Regions from separate parts of the Paracoccus sp. N5 genome, predicted to be linked through region 3. Evidence: riboswitches for the same ligand, from Rfam matches in the RefSeq annotation. Region 3 holds a riboswitch; each other region holds the start of a gene.

Region 1 (6,855 bases), on a different contig from region 3:
CGGGCATGGCGGCTGCCGACGAGGAAGCGCATGGCATGCGGCACGACCAGCCCGACAAAGCCGATGGCCCCGGCGATCGAGACCATGACCGCCGTGATCAGCGCCGCCGTGCCGATCAGCACCGCCTGCGTGACCCGCAGGTCGATGCCAAGCGCGGCGGCGCTCTCGGCGCCGAAGGCGAAGGCGTCGAGCGCGCGGGCGTGCCACAGCGTCACCGCCAGCCCCAGCGCTGCCACGGGCAGCGCCAGCCAGGTGTCCGGCCAGCGCACGCCGGAAAGATTGCCCAGCAGCCAGAACATGATGCCGCGGGCCTGCTCGGCGCTGGCCGATTGCGCGATGATCAGCGCGGTCAGCGCGTTGAACATCTGCGAGCCGGCGATGCCCGCCAGGATGATGACCCCTGCGCCGCGCAACCCGGTGCCGCCGCCTGCCATGCGCGCCAGCGCGGCCACCAGCGCGAAGGCGGTCAGCGCGCCCGCGAAGGCCCCGGCCGACATGCCGACCAGCCCGGCGCCGAGCCCCGCGACCGCGATCAGCACCGCCCCGGTCGAGGCCCCGGCCGAAATGCCCAGCAGATAGGGCTCGGCCAGCGGGTTGCGCAGCAAGGCCTGCAGGATCAGCCCCGAGAGCGCGAGGCTGGCGCCGCCGCAGGCCGCGACCACGGCGCGCGACAGCCGGTAATGCCAGATCACGCTGGCGTCGATCGGGTCGGGCGCCGCCGAGGAAAGCCCCGCCTTGGCCGCCAGCACCTCGATGACGGTGGCAAGCGGGATCCGCGTCTCGCCTACCACCGTGCCGAAGATCAGCGCCGCGACCAGCGCCGCTGGCGCCAGCCACAACCAGTCCCGCGCGCGTCCGGCGGTCGCGGCGCGCACCTTCATTTCAGGTCGAACCCGGCCAGCGCATCGGCCAGCGTCTCCAGCGCGTAGATCGTGCGCACCGAAGGGTCCATGGCATTGGCCGGCAGGGTGACGATGCGGTCATGCCGGACGGCCTGCATCTGGCGCGTCACCGGGTCCGAGGTCAGGAAGGCGCGCTTGACCGCGATGTCGTCGGCCGGAAAGCGGCGGCGGTCCATCTCGGCCGCGACGATGAAGCTCGGGTCGGCCTTGGCGATGGTTTCCCAGCCGACGGTCGGCCATTCCTCTTGCGAGCGCACGACGTTCTTCACGCCAAGCTTCGACAGCATCCAGCCCGGCGCGGCGTTGACGCCGGCGACATAGGGGTCGATCTCGATATCGGCCGAGGAATACCAGAACACGCCCGAGACATTCTCGGGCAGGCCCAGGCGCCCGGCCTTCTCGACCGCCGCCGCCTCGCGCGCCTTGAGCTCGGCGACCACCTCGGCGCCGCGCGCCGAGACGTCGAAGATCGTCGCGAGTTCGGTGATGCCCTGATAGAGCAGCGCGGTGTCGAACATCACCATGCGCGCGCCGTCCATGCTCTGGCTGTTGTCCTTGCCGACGCATTCGGTGGGCATGATCCAGCTCGGGATCTGCGCGTCGTCGAACATCTCGCGGGTGCCGACCGCGCCCTGCGGGCCGATCATCCATTCATAGGCGGTGACGACCAGCTCCGGCCGCTTGGCCAGCACGCTCTCGAAGCTCGGGGCGTTGTCGGCGAGGCGCTCGACCTTGGCATCGGCTTCCTCGAACTCCGGCAGCACCGGGTTGATCCACAGCGCCGTGCCCGCGACCTTGTCGGCCAGGCCCAGCATATACAGGATCTCGGTCGTGCTTTGCCCGACGCTGACCACGCTCTCGGGCGCCTTGTCGAAGGTCACCGGGTGGCCGCAACTGGTCAGGGTCAGCGGGTATTCGGTGCCGGCCAGCGCCATCGGCGCCAGGCCAAAGGTGACGGCAATCGCCGTGGTGTATCTCAGCATGATGGTCCCTTCCGCTGCATCATGGGCAGGCGCAGGGCATGGACAGGCATGCAGGGCAGGCGGTGCCGGCAGCAAACCCCGTCCGGGCCCACCGCCCGGGTTGGTCATTGCGCCGGCAGGTCTCCTGACTGACGGGTCACGGCAGGGACGCGGCCTTCCCATGGCACGGGGCCACAGTGGCTGTTTCGCATCCTGCTCGCCGCCTACAGTTGCGGGGGCAGTTCCGGTTCGGGGCCTTGACCCCGACGGATTCCCTTTCAATTCCTTGCGGAAACCGACGGCTTCGCCATAGCGCCCTGCACCCGCGCTGGCAAGGCCGGGAATCCGGGCCGGCGGCGGCGCGCGCTTCATGGACGGCGGCGAGGGCCGTTCGCGCTTTGCCTTGGCGCCTTCCCCGGTCAGCGCGCCCTCAGACCCGCGATCACCCGATCCGCCATGCGGGCGCAACGGGCGCCGTCGAAGGGAAAGACCGTATCGAAACCGCCGCGCAGCCGCGTCTCCAATGCCTGGCGCAGCCGGCGACGGGCGCGAAACAGCCGCGTGCGCACGGTGATCGGGTTCAGGCCCAGGTCGCGGGCGATGCTCGGGATCGGCTGGCCCTCGACCTCGTGCAGCAGGAAGGGCAGCCGCAGTTCGGGCGGCAGGCGGCTCAGCGCCTCTTCGAGCAGGCCGCGGATCTGGTGGCGGGCGGCGCCGGCCTCGGCGGTTTCGGCGCCGGGGAATGTCAGCACATCGGCCGGGGGGCTGGTCTCATCGCTCACGCTGTGATCCTTGTCGGGGCGCCGGCGGCGGGCCTGCATCCGGGCGGCATTGATGGTGATCCGGCTGATCCAGGTGGAAAAGCGCGCCTCGCCGCGAAAGCCGTCAAGGTGGGTGAAGGCGGCAAGATAGGCCTCTTGCACCGCCTCCTCGGCCTCGGCGTCCGAGGGCAGGATGCCGCGGGCGATGCGAAACAGGCGCGGGTTCATCCGCCGCACCAGCTCGCGGATCGCCGCCTCGTCGCGGGCGCGGGCGGCGGCGACCAGCTGCCAGTCGGGGTCGTCCTGCGCTTTGGCAAGGGGGCGGGCGCGGATCATGTCGCGCCCTCCGCCTCGGTCCGGCCGGTGGCGAGGATCGCGTCGAGGCTCGGGAAGGCTGCCAGAACCTCGGGCATCAGATCCTCGCTGTCCGCCGCCACGCCCTCCCAGCCGGGGCTGCCGGGCCGGCCCACCACGATCCGCCCGACCATCGCGGCCATTTCATGCGGCTGGCAATAATAGTCATAGACGCCGGGTAGGGTCAGCGTGACCTCGAACGCCTGATCCGGCAACAGCAAACCGCTGTCCCAGGGCTGGGCGCCGGCCGGAATGCGGCGGCGGCGGTCGAACAGGGCCGGGTGATAGGCGGTGGTCGTATGGCTGTTGCCGGGATCGCGGTTCACGAAGCGCAGGACCGTGCCCGGCGCCACCGCCAGCCCCTGGGGCGAGAACCAGACCCTTTCGCCGCGCGGGGTGCCGCGCATGGCGATCTCCTCGGACCCCGCGGCCTTGCCGGCGTGGCCGGCCAGCGGGCCAAGGGCGGCGAGACCGCCGCCGAGGACCAGCAGATGGCGGCGGCCGAGCCTCATTGCGCCAGCCTGTCGCGCGCGCCGGCGTCGTGATACAGCACGACATGGGCATGGGGTTTCTCGACGCCCGGATGGCCGGCGTTGTAATAGATGTCGACGCTGGTCACCGTATCCTCGCCCAGCGGCAGATCGTTGAAGCCGCTGCCGTTTTTCAGGTCGTCCAGCGGCACCATATAGACCGTCGCCGAAAGCTTGCCGTCGTGGTCATAGGCCAGGAACGGCCCGGCGGGCAGGCTGGCCGGATCGACGTAAAGCGTGCCGAGGCCGGGGATGAAGTCGGGCAGCGCGACCAGCTTGCTGACCTGGGCAAAGGGCGCCGCCGGCGGCGCGGTGGTCGAGGCCGTGTCAGCCCAGGCCATGCCTGCGGTGGCAAAGGCGGCGAAGACGAGCGGGACGATGATACGCATGTCGTTTCCTTTCCGATCCGAGCCCGTCACCAGGGCTCATGCCGGATTGGATGCGGGTTTCCGGGAAATGTTCCCGCGGTGGTGAAGAATTTCCGCTTCGGGATCTGCCGCGGCGCCGCCTGCGCAAGACGGTCGCTCGGCCTTGTCCATGCCTTCGAGAGCCGTGCCGGGATCAGCGAGCCGGCAATGCCGCCAGGGCGGCGGCAAGAGCCGCCTCGCCGGGTGCGCAGGCGCGTTCGATCTCGTCCCGCTCGGCGCGCGAAAGGGCGTCGAGGCGCGACGGGCGCCGCTGCGGCATGGCGGCGGTTCGCTCCAGCCAGTCGGGCGCGATGTCGATGCCCAGGTGCCGGCCCAGCCGTTCGATGTTGTCGCGCGGATCGCGGAACAGGTCCTCGTGGCGCAGGACCAGCGGCCGGGCGTCGCCCAGGCCCTGCAGGCCGCGGATCGTCAGGGCGGACCAGAAGGCGCCGGCATCCGCCAGGCTGGGGCGGCGCGCGACGATGCGCCGGATCGCCCAGCCTCCGCCAAGCGCGGCGACCAGGCTCCAGGCCGCGCCGCGTCCGAAATGCCGCCGCGGGTGCAGCAGGTCCAGGCCCAGCGGCCCCAGCCTGCGCCAGCACCAGATCGCCAGCCGCGCGGCGGGATAGTCGCGCATCGACAGGGCCGTGTCCGGCCCGCCCCGCAGCAGCAGCACCAGCGCCGCATCGGGAAACATCGCGCGCAGCGTGGCCGAGGCCACCAGCGAGCCGCCGGAGCGTTCGACCCAGATCTCGCGGGTGCCGAGCCGGTCCGCCATGGCCTGGAAAAGCGCCCGGTAATGCGCGGCCAGCGGGGCCGGGGGCCGCGCGCGCATCGCTTCGGCCAGCGCGTCGAACAGGGCATCGGGCGCGTCGGTCAGATGCGGCAGCGTCACGGCCAGAAGCGGCGGGCAATGCCACGGGTCATGCGCCGGCGCGGCGATCCGGCCATAGAGGAACTCGGACGGCGCCGCATCGGGATTGGCCACCTGGGCCATGGCGCGCGAGGGCGTCGCCAGATGCGCCCAGAACCGCGTGCCGTCCGGATGCGCCGGGCGAAAGGCGTTGTGTCCGACGGCGGCAAACAGTTCCGAGACCGACAGCACCGCTGGATGCGCGTTCAGGATCCGCGACACCAGCGTCGAGCCGCAGCGGGCCGAGCCCAGGATCAGCGCGCCGCGCATGGCGTTCACTCGGCCCCGGCGCGGATGGCGGCGATCATGCGCTCGACCGCCGCATGGGCCAGGTCCATCGGCTTCTGCCGGGTGATCAGATCCAGCCGGTCGATGGCGGCCAACGCGACGATGCCATGCACCGACAGCAGCAATTGCTCGGCCAGCAGGCGCGGGTCGCCCTTGGGCCGCAGCGCCGCGACCGGCTGGGTGATGCGGCCGATCAGCCCGTCGATCTGGGCCAGGTACCAGTCGGGAAAATTGTTCGAGATGCGCGGCCCCTCGAACAGCGCGCGCCAGACCGCGCGGCGGTCCAGCATGAAGGTGACATAGACCTCGGCCAGCGCCAGCAGCCGCGCGCGCGGATCGGTCTCGCGCACCGCATCCACGGCGATGGCCAGATCGACCAGCGCCTGCCGGTTCACCTCTTGCAGCACGGCATGCATGCTGTCGAAGAGGTTGTAGATCGTGCCCGGCGTGGTCTTGACCGCGCTGGCCAGGGCGCGGGCGGTCAGTGCCGCCGGGCCGCCCTCTTCCAGCAGCAGCTTGGCGGCCTCGATCGTGCGGGTCCGCAATGCGTCGTGATCGTATTGTCTGGGTCTGGCCATGGCGTTCCTGAACTATGTTCAAAAATACGCTTGACAGGACTCGGCGGCGTTGTCAAGGTTAATGAACATTGTTCAATAATGGTGCGAGAAGATGCCTCCGATCAAGCTCACGATTACCGGGACCGGCAGTTACCTGCCCGAGACGGTCCTGCATTCCACCGAAATCGACGACCGCATGGGCTGGGCCCGCGGCGACTGCGAGGCGCGTTTCGGCATCGCCGCGCGCCATGTCGCCTCGGCGGATGAGACCACATCCTTCATGGCGGCCGAGGCGGCGCGGCGGGCGATGGACATGGCGGGCTGCGCCGCCGGCGACCTGGACCTGATCCTGGGCGCCTGCGGGGTGATGGAGCAGCCGATCCCCTCGACCGCGACGCTGGTGCAAGAGCGGCTGGGGCTGGGCCGGTCGGGCATCCCGGCCTTTGACGTGAACGCGACCTGCCTCAGCTTCCTGCAGGCGCTGGACCTTGCGGCAATGCATGTCCAATGCGGCCGGGCCCGGCGGGTGCTGGTGTTTTCCTCGGACATCGCCTCGGTCGGGCTGGACTGGAACCGCCCCGAGGCAGCCGCGATCTTTGGCGACGGCGCCGCGGCGGTGGTGGTCGAGGCCGGCGGCAAGGGCGCGGTGCTGGCGCATGATTTCCAGACCTTCGCCCATGGCCATGATGCCTGCGTGCTGGCGGCGGGCGGCACGCGGGTCAACCCGGCCCGCGGCATCGCGCCGGGCGAGGACCGTTTCCACATGGATGGCGGCAAGGCGTTCAAGCTGGCCTCGCGCCACCTGCCGCGCTTTCTGCAAAGGCTGCTGAAAAAGGCGGGGGTGGGCCTGGGCAGCATCGGCTGCGTCATCCCGCACCAGGCCAGCGCGCAGGCCTTGCAGCATGCGACCCGCAACCTGTGGCTGCCGTCCGAGCGGGTGATCGACATCTTTGCCCGCACCGGCAACCAGATCGCGGCCTCGATCCCGACGGCGCTGGATCACGCGGTGCGCTCGGGCCGGCTGCTGCGCGGGGATACGGCGCTGCTGATGGGCACCTCGGCCGGCATCTCGCTGGGCGGCATGATGGTGCGGTTCTGATGCGCGCGCTGGTGACAGGGGCCAGCGGCTGCCTGGGCCGCGCGCTGGTCGAGCAGCTGGCGCTGCATGGCTGGGACGTCGG
Region 2 (6,855 bases), on a different contig from region 3:
CAGGCGGATGTAATAGATCGTCTTGATGCCCTTCTTCCAGGCATAGATCTGCGCGCGGTTGATGTCGCGCGTCGTGGCCTCGGCCGGGAAGAACAGCGTCAGCGACAGGCCCTGGTCGACATGCTCGGTCGCGGCGGCATAGGTGTCGATGATCGCCTCGGGCCCGATCTCATAGGCGTCGCGGTAGAACTCGATGTTCTCGTTCGACATGAAGGCGGCGGGGTAATAGACCCGGCCGATCTTGCCTTCCTTGCGGATCTCGATCTTGGCGACGATCGGGTGGATCGAACTGGTCGAGTTGTTGATATAGCTGATCGAGCCGGTCGGCGGCACCGCCTGCAGGTTGCGGTTGTAAAGCCCGTGCTGCATCACCGATTGCTTCAGCGCCGCCCAGTCCGCGCGCGTGGGCAGGGTGACGTTCTCGAACACCCGCTCGACGTCGGGCAGCGTCGGCAGCCAGTCGGCTTCGGTGTATTTGTCGAAGAACGAGCCGTCGGCATATTTCGACTTCTCGAAATCCTTGAAGGTGCTGCCATGCTCCTGCGCCAGCAGGTTCGAGGCGCGGATGGCGTGATAGGCCACGGCGGCGAAATAGACCGAGGTGAACTCGACCCCTTCGGGGCTGCCGTAATGGATACGCTCGCGGGCCAGGAAGCCGTGCAGGTTCATCTGGCCCAGGCCCACGGCATGGGCCTCGTCATTGCCGCGCCGGATCGAGGGCACGGCGTCGATGGCCGACATTTCCGATACCGCGGTCAGCGCCCGGATCGCCGCCTCGACGGTGGCGCCCAGGTCCGGGCCGTCCATGGTCGCAGCGATGTTCAGCGAGCCGAGATTGCACGAAATATCAGTGCCCAAATGGGAATAGCTGAGATCCTCGTTGAACTCGCTCGCCTCGTTCACCTGCAGGATCTCGCTGCAAAGGTTCGACATGGTGATGCGGCCATGCACGGGATTGGCGCGGTTCACCGTGTCCTCGAACATGATATAGGGATAGCCGCTTTCGAACTGGATCTCGGCCAGGGTCTGGAAGAATGCGCGGGCGTTGATCTTGCGCTTCTTGATGCGCTTGTCGTCCACCATCTCGGCATATTTCTCGGTCACCGAGATTTCCGAGAAGGGCACGCCATAGACCTTCTGGATGTCATGCGGCGAAAACAGATACATATCCTCGTTGCGCTTCGCCAGTTCGAAGGTCACGTCGGGAATGACCACGCCAAGGCTCAGCGTCTTGATGCGGATCTTCTCGTCGGCGTTCTCGCGCTTGGTGTCGAGGAAGCGCAGGATGTCGGGGTGATGCGCGTTCAGATAGACCGCGCCCGCGCCCTGTCGCGCGCCCAGCTGGTTGGCATAGGAAAAGCTGTCTTCCAGCAGCTTCATCACCGGGATCACGCCCGAGGACTGGTTCTCGATGCCCTTGATCGGCGCGCCGGCCTCGCGCAGGTTGGTCAGCATCAAGGCCACGCCGCCGCCGCGCTTCGACAGTTGCAGCGCCGAGTTGATCGAGCGGCCGATGGACTCCATGTTGTCTTCCAGCCGCAGCAGGAAGCACGAGATCAGCTCGCCCCGCGACTTCTTGCCGGCGTTCAGGAAGGTCGGCGTCGCCGGCTGGAAGCGGCCCGACAGGATCTCGTCCATGAAGCGCATGGCCAGGCCCTCGTCGCCGCGCGCCAGCGCCAGGGCGACCATGACCACGCGGTCCTCATAGCGTTCCAGGTAGCGCTGGCCGTCGCGGGTCTTCAGCGTGTAGCTGGTGTAATACTTGAACGCGCCCAGGAAGGTCGGGAAACGGAACTTCTTCTGATAGGCGGCATCCCAGATCGCGCGCTGGAAATTCTTGGAATACTGGTCCAGCACCTCGGGCTCGTAATAGCCCTCGTCGACCAGATAGCGCAGCTTCTCGTCGAGGTTGTGGAAAAACACCGTGTTCTGGTTGACGTGCTGCAGGAAATACTGCCGCGCGGCCTTGCGATCCGCATCGAAGCGGATCTTGCCCTCGCCGTCGTAAAGGTTCAGCATCGCGTTGAGCGCGTGATAATCGAGCTCGGCCTTTACGCCATCGTCAAGCATTCCGTCCCCCAGAATTTGTTGAGCCCCGCCAGCACGCGGGAAATGTCCAGATCAGTCCCCGCCAGTTCGAATCGATACAGCACGGGGACGTTGCACTTGTCAGAAATCACCCTGCCGGCCAAGGCGTAAGTCGCCCCGAAATTCCGGTTGCCGGTGGCGATGACGCCGCGCAGCCCGGCGCGGCGGTCGGGGTCGTTCAGGAAATGGATGATCTGCTTCGGGACAGCCCCGCGCCCCTCGCCATCGGCGAAGGTCGGGCAGATCAGCACATAGGGCCGAACCGGCGCCGGCATCGCATCCTTGGGCGAGATCGGGACGCGCGAGGCGGGCAGGCCCAGCCGCGCCACGAAACGCGCCGTATTCCCCGAGGCCGAGGAGAAATAGACCAGATCGCCCCCGCCGGCCATGGCCTTAGGACAGGCGGCCGATCATGTCCGGGCGGAAGCCGGCCCAATGCGCCTCGCCGGCGACGACGACCGGCGCCTGACGATAGCCCAGCGAGGTGACCAGTTCCATTGCCGCGTCATCCTCGGTCAGGTCGACCAGGTGATAGTCCAGGCCGCGTGCGTCGAGCGCGCGGGTGGTGGCGGTGCATTGCACGCAGGCGGGCTTGGAATAAACGGTGATGGACATGCCTCTGCTCCTTTTTTGCTGTGGGCAGCACAAGGCCGGGCCGATGGTCATGCCATCGCACCGATCAAGCCCCGCGCCCGCCGCACGGTGTCGTCATTTCGGTGCCATGGCAGGTCTTGCGACTCGCAGTCCCCGGGACCGGGCTTCCGACTGCGGGGGCCGTGCCGGAAATCGCCGGCTGCCCTCTGTGTCTCCCGGTCGAAACCGGGTTAACCATGACCGCCCCAATAAGCCATGTCGGAAGGCGCGCGTCAATCCAGATATGGTGTTCCCGGGCGATCTATCCCCCGCTATCTGGTGGTCGCAGGCATTTTGGACCTTAACGCGAACACCCGGTTACCAGCGCAAGAAACCGGGTTTCCCGATGCGGGTTCCGGCCCATGCTGGGCTCGCAACAAGCAAGGGAAAAGCAGAATGCTGCTCAAGGACAAGACCTTCATCATCACCGGCGCCTCCAGCGGCATCGGCGCCGCCGCGGCGCAGATCTTCGCGGCCGAGGGCGCGCGGCTGGTGATCTCGGCCCGGCGCGAGGATCGGCTTGCCGACCTCGCCGCCCGAATCGATCAGGGCACGGGCCGCGTCGCGGTGCTGGCCGGCGATGTCACGGCGCCCGGCCATGCCGAGGCGCTGGTCGCGCTGGCGCAGGACCGCTTCGGCGGGCTCGACGGCGCCTTCAACAATGCCGGGCAGATCGGTTCGGACGCGCTGGTGCACGAGATCCCGGACGCGGAATGGCAGCGGCTGATCGCCACCAACCTGACCGCCGCCTTCCTGGCCGCGCGGGCGCAGGTGCCGGCGCTGCTGGCGCGGGGCGGCGGCGCGCTGGTCTTTACCGGCAGTTTCATCGGCCATACCGCGGTGCTGCCGGGCATGGGCGGCTATGCCGCGGCCAAGGCCGGGCTGATCGGGCTGGTGCAGGCGCTGGCGGTGGATTACGGCCCGCAGAATATCCGGGCCAATGCCCTGCTGCCCGGCGGCACGCTGACCGAGATGGCGGGCGATGCCGCGACCAACCCCGAAACCGCCGGCTTCATCGCCGGCCTGCATGCCCTGAAGCGCATGGCCCGGCCCGAGGAGATCGCCCGCGCGGCGCTGTTCCTGCTGTCCGACCACGCGAGCTTCGTCACCGGCACGGCGATGCTGGCCGATGGCGGCAATTCGATCTGCAAGGCCTAGCCCTTCAGGCTGCGCCACAGGCTCAGGCAGGCATCGGTCAGGTCGCCCATCCGGGCCAGCAGGTGCTCGCGCTCCAGCGCCGGCGCCTCGGCGGCGCGGTCGAGCCGCGAAAGCAGCCGCATGATCCGGCGCCGATGCGTGCCCGCGGCCAGTTGCAGCGGGTCGGCGAGCAGCCCGGCGAAGGTCGTCACCACCGAGGCCAGGACCGCCAGCCCGAACCCGGTCGCGATCACTTCGAGCGTGGAAAGCTCGCGCGGGAAGATGCCATACCACAATCCGCCCGCCCAGCTTCCCAGCGCGAAGTCCTGGATCGCCTGGCTTTGCGCCCGCATGTCGGCCAGCGGCCCGGCCAGCGAGATGACGCCCGGCGTCGCGCGGTGAAACAGCAAAAGCCCCGCCAGCAGCACCAGGACCGAGGTGGTGATCTCGGACACGGCATTGCGCGTCTCGGCATAGTCGGCGGTGGCGCGGGCCACGGCCTCGGGCGGGGCCTTCGGGCCCAGCCCCTGGGCATCCAGCGCGGCGATGAAGCCGGTCAGGTCGTCCACGATATGATGCGACAGGTCCGAGGGCAAGAAGATCCGCCGCCGCGCCATCCAGTCGGCCGCCCGCACCGCGCCCAGGCGGCGCAGCAGCGGCACCGCCAGCCGCGTCAGCAGGAAGACCGGCGACAGCAGGACATTGACCGGCGCCCGCAGCAGGTCCAGCCCCAGCGCGTGGCGATGCAGCGCCAGGGTGCCGCGCAAGCCGAAGCGGGCGCGGACAAAGCGGCGCACCTCGGTCTCGCGCCGGGTCATCGGGCGGGTGTCGGCGGGCGGCATGGCGGCTCCGGTCGGCAGGGTCGCCTTCTACCTAGGGCCGCCGGCCCGGCCGATCAATGGCTCAGACCAGCCCGACCAGGGCAAATCCCAGGCCCGAGATGAAAAGCCAGGCCTGCGCCCCCAGCGCCAGCGGCCGGACGCCCTTGGCGCGCAGCTTGCGCAGGTCGGTCTCCAGCCCCATCGCGGCCAGCGCCACGGTCAGCAGGAACGAGGTCAGGGTGACGACCTGGGCCTTGGCGCCCTCGGGCAGCGGCAGGGCGCTGTTCAGCAGCACGACGGCGATGAAGCCCAGCACGAACCAGGGCGCGGGCGCGCTGCCATGGGCGCTGCCGCCGCGACGGCGGGCCAGCGCGCCCAGGATCAGGATCATCGGCGCCAGCAGGATCACCCGGCTCAGCTTGGCGACGGTGGCGGCCTGGCCGGCCTCGGCCCCGTGCTGGAAGCCGGCGCCGACGACCTGTGCCACCTCGTGGATGGTCGCGCCGGTCCAGATGCCGTAATGCGCCGCGTCCATGCCCAGCAGGCTGCCGAGCACCGGCATGGCGATCATCGACAGCGAGCCGAAGACCGTCACGCAGGCGATGGCATAGGCCACGTCCTCATCCGCGCCGCGGGTGACGGTATTCGTCGCGATCACCGCCGAGGCGCCGCAGATCGAGGTGCCGGCGGCGATCAGCTCGGCCAGCCGCCGCTCGACCCCCAGCGCCCGGCCGGCCCATTTCGTGAACAGGAAGGTCGCGGCCAGCGTGACCGAGATCACCGCCAGTCCCGGCAGCCCGACGGCGCGCAGCTGCGCCAGCGTCAGCTGGAAGCCCAGCAGGACGATGGCGAGGCGCAGGATCCGCCGCAGCGAAAAGGTGATCCCCGGCTGCGCCAGTGCCGGCGTGCCGATCAGGTTCCTGACCGCGATGCCCAGCACCATGGCCACCACCAGCGGGCTCAGCGCCGGGATGCCCGACAGGCGCTGCACCGCCATGGCCGCCACCGCAAGGATACAGGTCAGCCCCAGCCCCGGCAGGGTCGCCGCAAGCCCGGCGATGAAACCCGGGGTTCCGCCTTGTGCATGATCCATCTGGGACATGATTCCGCTCCTTTGCCGTTACGGTGGAACATGGTTCCTGCGCAATCATCATTCCATCGCATTATATTTGTCAGATCGTTCGATTTGACTTATGGGTTGGTCATGACGCTTGAACAGCTCCGCATCTTTCTGGCCGTGGCCGAGCGCCAGCATGTCACCCGTGCCGCCGAGGTTCTGGGCCTGACCCAATCCGCGGTCAGCGCCGCGATCTCGGCGCTCGAGGCGCGCCATGGCGTGCGGCTGTTCGACCGCGTCGGCCGGCGCATCGTGCTGACCGATGCCGGCACCGCCTTCATGGCCGAGGCCCGTGCGGTGCTCGACCGGGCCGAGACCGCCGAGATGGTGCTGGAGGATCTGGCGCGCGAACCGCGCGGCCGGCTGCGCCTGCATGCCAGCCAGACCGTCGCCAGCTATTGGCTGCCGCCCCGGCTGGTGGCGCTGCGCGACCTGCATCCGGGCATCGAGCTGCGGCTGACGGTCGGCAATACCACGCAGGTCGCCGATGCCGTGGCCGAGGGCGCGGCCGACATCGGCCTGGTCGAGGGCGAGGTCGCGCATGGCGGTTTGCATCTTCAGGTCGTGGCGCGCGACCGGCTGGTGCTGGTCATGGCGGCGGACCACCCCTGGGCCGGGCTGACCGAAGCGCCGCTGGCGCAGCTTGCCGCCTGCCCATGGGTATTGCGCGAGCCGGGCTCGGGCACGCGCTCGGCTTTCGAGCATTGGCTGGCGGGGCAGGGGCTTGCGGTCGCCGACCTGCCCGAGGCGCTGGACCTGCCCTCGAACGAGGCGGTGCTGAGCGCGGTGGCCGCCAGCCGCCGGCTGGCCGCGCTATCGCATCGCGCGGTCGAGACGGCGGCCGCCGCCGGGCGCATCCGCAGCCTGCCGCTGCCGGGGGCCGAGCGGCCGTTTTCGCTGCTGACCGATCCCCGGCGCCATCGCACCCGCGCCATGCAGGCGCTGATCGGCCTGCTGGTGGGCTGATGCGAAAAGACCTGCGCCTTCGGGAGGGAAGGCGCAGGCCGTCTTCTCGGCGATGCGGGCCGGGAGGTGTCGCGCGACCCGTCCCGCAGCGCG
Region 3 (6,855 bases):
GACCTCGGGCAGAACGACGTGCATGGCAAGGTCGGCGGCGGACAGGCCGCGATCCTCGGCAGCCCACAAGTCCCGCGTGGCGGTCGAAAGCGCGACCTGGAACACCGGGCAATCCGCCGCGTCGAAGGGCGTGGCGCCGGCATCGTCGCGCGCGGAAAAGGCGGTCAGGTTCACCACCGCGCGCGTGCCCGGCAGATGCGGCGCGAGCCAGTCCGCGAAACCCGGCGCCTTCAGCGAGGGCGCGAAGACCCCGCTGGCCGGCAGGCCCGCCGCGCGCAGCGCCCGGATCATCGCATCGACCGGGCCAAGGTCGGCGCTGGTCAGGTAGCTGCGATAGAAGCTGACCAGCACCCCCGGCTCGGGCCGGTCGGTCACGCCCCGGTCGGGGTCGTAGAAGCCGAAGTCGGGCAGCTGCGACTGGCCGGTGACCGGCGCGGCCTCCAGCCCCGCCGCCCGCGCCAGTTCCGCCAGCGCCATCTGCGCCGCCACCGCGCCGCCCTGGTCGCACAGCGCCGACAGGCGGCGCAGCGTCTCGCCCGGCAGGGTGGAGAACCGCTCCAGCACCGGATCGGGGCGGCCGTCGGCGGGCAGCAGCGCCAACGGGATGCCCTGCCTGCGGGCCAGGTCTTGCAGCGTGGCGACGCCATAGGGCCAATAGGCCTCGCCGCCGATCAGCCGCACCAGCACGGCGCGGGCATGGGACAGCACCGAATCGGCATATTGATCGACCGAGACCGGGTGGCGCAGCGCCGAGATATTGCACAGCCGCAGCGAGGGCAGGCCGCCCGCGGCGCCCGATCGAGCCTTGTGCCAGCCCGCCGCGAAGGCGCCGAGGTCGCTGTCGGAATAGGACAGCACCACCAGATCGGCCGGGGTCTGGCCGGGATCGGTGGGGGTCTCGGTTTCCTCGAGCCCCCGGCTTTCGCGGAAAACGACGTGCATCTAGCCCACCAGAATCGCCCGGATCGCGGCTTCGTCGATGTCGTCATGTTCGGCGATGACGACAAGGCGCGACAGGCGCGGCCGATCGCCCCAGGGCCGGTCGAACTGATGCCGCACACGCTCGCCCACCGCCTGCACCAGCAGGCGCATCGGCTTGCCGGCGACGGCGACATGGCCCTTGACCCGCAGGGCCTTCTGCTCGCGGGCCAGGCGCTGGATGCGGGCGGCCAGATCGGCGGGGTCGGCGATTTCCGGCAGGTCGATCACCACCGAATCGAAATCGTCATGCTCGTGATCGTCGGCGCCGTCGTGATGGCTGGGGCGGGCGTCGAGGTCGTCCTCGGCCGCCGCCGCCAGGCCCAGGATCAGCCGCGGGTCGATGACGCCATCGGTCAAGGGCAGGATCGGCAGGCGACGCGGGGTTTCGGCCTCGATCACCGCGCGGGCGGCGGCCAGCCCGGCCTCGCCCGCCAGGTCGGCCTTGCTCAGCAGCACGATGTCGGCGCAGGCGATCTGGTCCTCGAACACCTCGGACAAGGGCGTCTCGTGGTCGAGGCTGGGATCGGTGGCACGCTGGGCCTCGACCGCGGCTTCGTCCGGGGCGAAGCGGCCGGCGGCCACGGCTTCGGCATCGGCCAGCGCGATCACCCCGTCCACGGTGATGCGCGAGCGGATCGCCGGCCAGTCGAAGGCTTTCAGCAGCGGCTTCGGCAGCGCCAGGCCCGAGGTCTCGATCAGGATGTGGTCGGGCTTGACGGGCATCGCCATCAGCCGCTCGAGCGTCGGGATGAAATCGTCGGCCACGGTGCAGCAGATGCAGCCGTTCGACAGCTCCATGATGTTCTCGGCCGGGCAATTCTCGTCGGCGCAGGATTTCAGGATCTCGCCATCGACGCCCATGGTGCCGAATTCATTCACCAGCACCGCCAGCCGCTTGCCCTGCGGCTCGGACATCAGGTGGCGGATCAGCGTGGTCTTGCCGGCGCCCAGGAAGCCGGTGATGACGGTGACGGGGGTCTTGGTCAGGTCGGTCATGATTCATCCAGTCGGGGGCCCAAGGGCGGAGGAATGCGCGCGATGCTGCGCTTGCGGAAAATCGGGCTGCGCTCGCGCCAGGGCACGATGCCGTCGGGCGTGGCGGCATAGGCGCTGGCGCCTTGCAGGATCTCGGCGGCGTCCGCGGGTTCCATGCGGCCATAGACATAGGTCCAGCGGTCGGGGCCGGAGAGCGCGATGGCGGCGCCGTTCGAACAGGCGGACAGGCATTCGACCGGGCGGATGGTCACGCCCGCCGGATCGGGGTGGCGCAGCAGCGCCGCCATCAGGCGCTGTCCCGGCACGGGCTGGCCGTCGACGACGGGCTCGCCGGCGCGGCAGGTGATGCAGACATGCAGCGTCACGGTCATGCCTCAAGTCCCCTGGTCATGGCGGCATGAGGCAGGGCGCAGGCGCCCGAACCCCAGCAGGAACACCCCGTCCGCCGGTCAATCCTTCGTTGCGCGGCAGGTCTCCCGGCTTGCGGATTCGGGCGATGGCCCACGGGCGCCCGCCTTCCCGGCCTTTCGGGCCAGTGGCATCGGGCGACCTTTCCGGTCACGGTCGCGGGGGCGGCTGCTTTCGGGCTTTCACCCGTCGCATTCCCTTTTCACCTGTCATAGGACAGGAACCGGCGCGCCCCATGCTCTGCGCTGCCGGCCCCCGCTTGTCAAGCAAAGGAGTCCCGATGGAAACCGACGACAACGCCCGCCACGCCCAGAAGATGGCCAAGGTCAAGGCCGCCCGCGACCGGATGATGGCCGGCAAGCAGGGCGAAAAGGGGCTGGTCATCGTCCATACCGGCAAGGGTAAGGGCAAGTCCTCGTCCGGCTTCGGCATGATCCTGCGCTGCATCGCCCATGGCATGCCCTGTGCCGTGGTGCAGTTCATCAAGGGCGCCTGGGACACCGGCGAGCGCCGGCTCTTGACCACGCATTTCGGCGACCTGTGCCAGTTCCACGCCATGGGCGAGGGCTTCACCTGGGAGACGCAGGACAAGGCCCGCGACATCGCCGCCGCCCGCGCCGGCTGGGACAAGGCCAAGGAACTGATCCGCGATCCAAGGATCCGCATGGTGCTGCTCGACGAGATCAACATCGCGCTGCGCTACGACTATCTGGAGCTGGACGAGGTGCTGGGCTTTCTGCAGGGCGAAAAGCCGCCGATGACCCATGTCGTGCTGACCGGGCGCAATGCGAAGCCGGAACTGATCGCCGCCGCCGATCTTGTGACCGAGATGGAGATGGTGAAGCATCCGTTCCGCGACGGCATCAAGGCCCAGCCGGGGGTGGAGTTCTAGGCCGGAATCGGCTCATCTGACGACGTAAAACGGCTTTGCCTGCGTGCGAGAGGAATATTCATGCTCTATTTCAGACAAGGACTTGTGGCGCTGCTGGCGCTGGGGCCGGTCTCGGCCGCCTGGGCGGTGCCGGCGACCAACGAGGGCGCGGCGCGGCTGACCGGCGTCTTGCAGACCTATCTGGGCGCGACCGAGGGCGTGGTCAGCGTCACCCCGCAGGGCGACAGCTACCAGCTGACGATCGATCCGGCGCCGCTTCTGGCGCAGGTGCCGGATGCCCGGGCGCAGATCACCGTCTCGCCCCTGACCTATACCTTGACCGACAACGGCGACGGCAGCTGGGGCGTCAGCGAGGACCAGGTGCTCAGCTGGTCGGTGGTGGTGCCGAAGATGTTCGAGCAGAAGGGCACCACCAAGGTGCAATCCACCGGCATCTGGGACGAGGCGCTGAAGGGCTTCCGCGAGCAGAAGGCGGTGATGACCGATTACGTCATCGATTCCGTGCAATATGGCCCGCCCGAGGCAATGGGGCCGGACGGCATGCCCGTCGCGCCCGCGCCGGATGCCGAGCCGCAGGTCATCTCGCGCGACCACCAGACCACCGCGCGGATGGAGGTGGAAATGACCGGCACCGCCGGCAAGGCGGGCGGCGTGGACCAGGCGATGGCCTTCACCGCCACCGACCTGAAGCAAAGCCAGGAGCTGGTGTTCGGTCCCGGCGGGGCGCCGATGCTGATCGAGGTTTCGGCCCCCGGCTATGACGGCAAGGGGCTGATGGCGGGCGCCCGCTCGGAGGGCGTCCTGTCGCTTCTGGCCTGGTTCGTCGCGCATCCGTCCGAGGCGCAGATCAAGCAGTCGCAGGACGGGCTGCGCGACCGGCTGGCCGCCGCCATGCCGCTGTGGGACGAGCTGAGCCTGGAGATGGCGATCCGCGACATGAAGATCGGCTCGCCCATCGGCGAATTCGGCCTGGCCTCGGCCACGCTGGGCCTGGGGCTCAGCGGCGCTGTGCCGGACGGGCGGCTGGCCGAGAAGCTGGTGCTTTCTGGCCTGACCGTGCCCGAGGGCGTGCTGCCGTCCTGGGTCGCGCCGATCCTGCCGCAAGAGGTGTCGCTGGACTTCGCCGCCTCGGACTTCGACCTGGCGGCGCCGGCGAAGCTGCTGATCGAGAGCTTCGACCTGAATGCCGAGGAGCCGCTGGCCAAGCTCTCGCCCCAGCAGATGCAGCAGGCGCTCCTGCCCGACGGCAAGGCGACGCTGAAACTGGCGCCCTCGCAGATCAAGGGCGACGGCTATCAGATCGACTATCGCGCCGATGTGGCGGTCGGTCCGGGCGCGGCGCCGGTGGGCACGGCGCTGATCTCGGCCAGCGGACTCGACACGCTGGAATCGGCGCTGGCCGCCGCGCCGCAGGACGAGGCCGCGCAGCCGCTGATGATGCTGCGCATGGCCCGCGCCATGTCGAAGCCGGGCGAGGGCGGCGACGCGGTCTGGGATATCCAGATGCCCGAAGGCGGGCAGATCAGCGTGAACGGCCAGCCGATGGGCCCGCCGCCCGCGCCGCCGCAGCAGTAAGCCGCCACCCCCAGAAAACGGGCCCCGCCGCGCGCCGGCGGGGCCTAGCGTTTCTGCCAGCCTGGCGCGGTATTGGCCTGCCAGCCGGTGCGATGCAGCAGCGGCGTGTCGTCGGTGAACTCGGGCCAGCCGAGGCACAGAAGCGCGGTGAATTCCCAGCCCTCGGGCACTTGCAGCAGCGGGCCGACATGCGCCGGGTCCAGGATCGAGACCATGCCCAGCCCCAGCCCGCGCACCCGCGCCGCCAGCCATAGCGTATGGATCGCCATGGCGGTGGACTGGTGCAGCGTCGCCGGCATGGTGGCGCGGCCCAAGCCGTGACCCTCGGCAGGGCTCGTGTCGGTAAAGACCGCGAGCCAGACCGGCGCCCGGTCCAGCCCGGCCAGCTTCAGCGCGTCATAGGCGCGGCGCTGCTCGCCCTGATAGCCCGTGGCGGCCTCGGCATTGCAGCGCAGGAAATCGGCGCGGATCTCGGCCCGCAGGCCCGGGCTTTCGACGCGGATCACCCGCCAGGGCCGGGAATTGCCGACCGAGGGCGCAAGCTCCATCGCGGCGTGCAATTCGTCCAGCAAGGGTTCGGGCACCGGGTCGGTGCGGAAATGCCGCATGTCGCGGCGCCAGCGCAGGATGCGATCGAGCGTGTCGCGGTCGGATTCGTCGAATTGGGTCATGGCCAGTCCAACTCTACCCAGACCAGGCGATGCGCGGAAGCGGTCAGCGCCGCCTTGGCGAGCGGCCCCTCGGCCGGCCAGAACACGCCCGAATCGGTGATCTTCAGCCCCTTCGCGGGCAGGACGTAATCCACCCGCAGGTTGCCCGGCGGCTTGTCGTCGGGCCAGTCGCCGGTATCGAGGCCCGGGTCGCCCTTCTGGCTGTCGTTGACACCGCCCTTGGCCGCCGCGCCGCCGGCGCTGCGGGGCAGGGGGTCGGTGACATGCGCCATGACCTGCGCCAGCGCCTGCGGCCTGCCCTCGCTGTCCTGGGGATCCAGGTTCAGGTTCCCGGCCAGCACGAAGGGCGCATCGGGCAGGTGCCCCAGCCAGAAGGCCAGCTCGTCGTGGTTGCGGCGGCCGTTCAGATCCTCGGGCCCGTCGAAGACCGGCGGCGTCGCCGACATGGCCAGCAGGTGCAGCGGCCGGCCCGCCACCGTCACCACCGCGTCCCAATGCCCGGTCGAGGACAGCCGGCGCACCGCCCGCACCTCCTCGGGCAGCGCGGGCATCAGGTTGCCGGGCAGGTCGCGCCACAGGGCATCCGTGTAATCCGTCACCGGGCCGATGGGGTGGCGCGAGAGGATCGCCATGCCGCCCTGGCCGGTGAATTCGCCGAAGCCCTGGGCATCGTCCGCGGTGCCCAACCGCCCGTCCGCGTCCAGGTCCAGCCCGGTCGCCGTGCCGCTGTTCGGTCGGGCGGCGAAGCGGTGCGGATAATCCAGCCCGGCCTGCGCCAGCCGGGCGGCAAAGGCATCCAGCGCCTTGCCGTCGAAATCCCAGTCGAAATCGGTCAGCAGCAGGATGTCGGGCCGGGTTTCGGCCAGCACGGCGACGACGGCGGCGATCTGCGCATCCTCGCGGCCGAGATCGCGCAGCAAAAGCCCCGGCCCGTCGCGCGACAGGTCGGGGCTGTAGGTGGCAATGCGCAACGGCGCGGCCGTCGCCGGCAGGGCGGCGACAGCCAAGGCAAGGGCGAGCGCCCTTACACCCAAGGCCGGCTCTGGGCCATCTGCGTCTCGTAGGCGTCGATCGAGGGCGCCTTCTCCATGGTCAGGCCGATGTCGTCCAACCCGTTCAGCAGGCAGTGGCGGCGGAACGGGTCCAGCTCGAAGGAGAAGCTCTGGCCGTCCGAGGTGGTCACGGTCATGGCCTCCAGGTCCACGGTCATGCGGGCGTTGGCGCCCTTGCGGGCGTCCTCCATCAGCACGTCCACCACCTCTTGCGGCATGACGATGGGCAGGATGCCGTTCTTGAAGCAGTTGTTGTAGAAGATGTCGGCGAAGCTGGTGG

What was found. Region 3 has a riboswitch for cobalamin ahead of PARN5_RS0105405 (DUF1636 domain-containing protein). Riboswitches for the same ligand answer to the same signal wherever they lie in the genome.
Region 1: it holds a riboswitch for cobalamin, as region 3 does, so the genes downstream of both, PARN5_RS0120265 (ABC transporter substrate-binding protein) here and PARN5_RS0105405 (DUF1636 domain-containing protein) in region 3, are expected to answer to the same signal.
Region 2: it holds a riboswitch for cobalamin, as region 3 does, so the genes downstream of both, nrdH (glutaredoxin-like protein NrdH) here and PARN5_RS0105405 (DUF1636 domain-containing protein) in region 3, are expected to answer to the same signal.

What each region holds. Positions count from the first base shown of each region.
Region 1 covers NZ_AQUO01000003.1:186,827-193,681, reverse strand. Annotated here, with positions in the region: gene PARN5_RS0120270 (iron ABC transporter permease) at 1-881, opposite strand, end outside; gene PARN5_RS0120265 (ABC transporter substrate-binding protein) at 878-1,885, opposite strand; cobalamin riboswitch at 1,982-2,179, opposite strand; gene PARN5_RS0120260 (RNA polymerase sigma factor) at 2,284-2,961, opposite strand; gene PARN5_RS0120255 (plastocyanin/azurin family copper-binding protein) at 2,958-3,491, opposite strand; gene PARN5_RS0120250 (hypothetical protein) at 3,488-3,898, opposite strand; gene PARN5_RS0120245 (sulfotransferase) at 4,071-5,099, opposite strand; gene PARN5_RS0120240 (TetR/AcrR family transcriptional regulator) at 5,105-5,695, opposite strand; gene PARN5_RS0120235 (3-oxoacyl-[acyl-carrier-protein] synthase III C-terminal domain-containing protein) at 5,787-6,773, shown strand; gene PARN5_RS0120230 (NAD(P)-dependent oxidoreductase) at 6,773-6,855, shown strand, end outside.
Region 2 covers NZ_AQUO01000002.1:961,778-968,632, reverse strand. Annotated here, with positions in the region: gene nrdE (class 1b ribonucleoside-diphosphate reductase subunit alpha) at 1-2,070, opposite strand, end outside; gene nrdI (class Ib ribonucleoside-diphosphate reductase assembly flavoprotein NrdI) at 2,052-2,477, opposite strand; gene nrdH (glutaredoxin-like protein NrdH) at 2,482-2,703, opposite strand; cobalamin riboswitch at 2,794-2,936, opposite strand; gene PARN5_RS0118980 (SDR family oxidoreductase) at 3,118-3,879, shown strand; gene PARN5_RS0118975 (DUF6635 family protein) at 3,876-4,700, opposite strand; gene PARN5_RS0118970 (YeiH family protein) at 4,762-5,781, opposite strand; gene PARN5_RS0118965 (LysR substrate-binding domain-containing protein) at 5,884-6,762, shown strand.
Region 3 covers NZ_AQUO01000001.1:1,063,543-1,070,397, reverse strand. Annotated here, with positions in the region: gene cobN (cobaltochelatase subunit CobN) at 1-942, opposite strand, end outside; gene cobW (cobalamin biosynthesis protein CobW) at 943-1,977, opposite strand; gene PARN5_RS0105405 (DUF1636 domain-containing protein) at 1,974-2,348, opposite strand; cobalamin riboswitch at 2,426-2,628, opposite strand; gene cobO (cob(I)yrinic acid a,c-diamide adenosyltransferase) at 2,666-3,277, shown strand; gene PARN5_RS0105395 (hypothetical protein) at 3,338-4,852, shown strand; gene bluB (5,6-dimethylbenzimidazole synthase) at 4,897-5,523, opposite strand; gene PARN5_RS0105385 (endonuclease/exonuclease/phosphatase family protein) at 5,520-6,530, opposite strand; gene leuD (3-isopropylmalate dehydratase small subunit) at 6,548-6,855, opposite strand, start outside.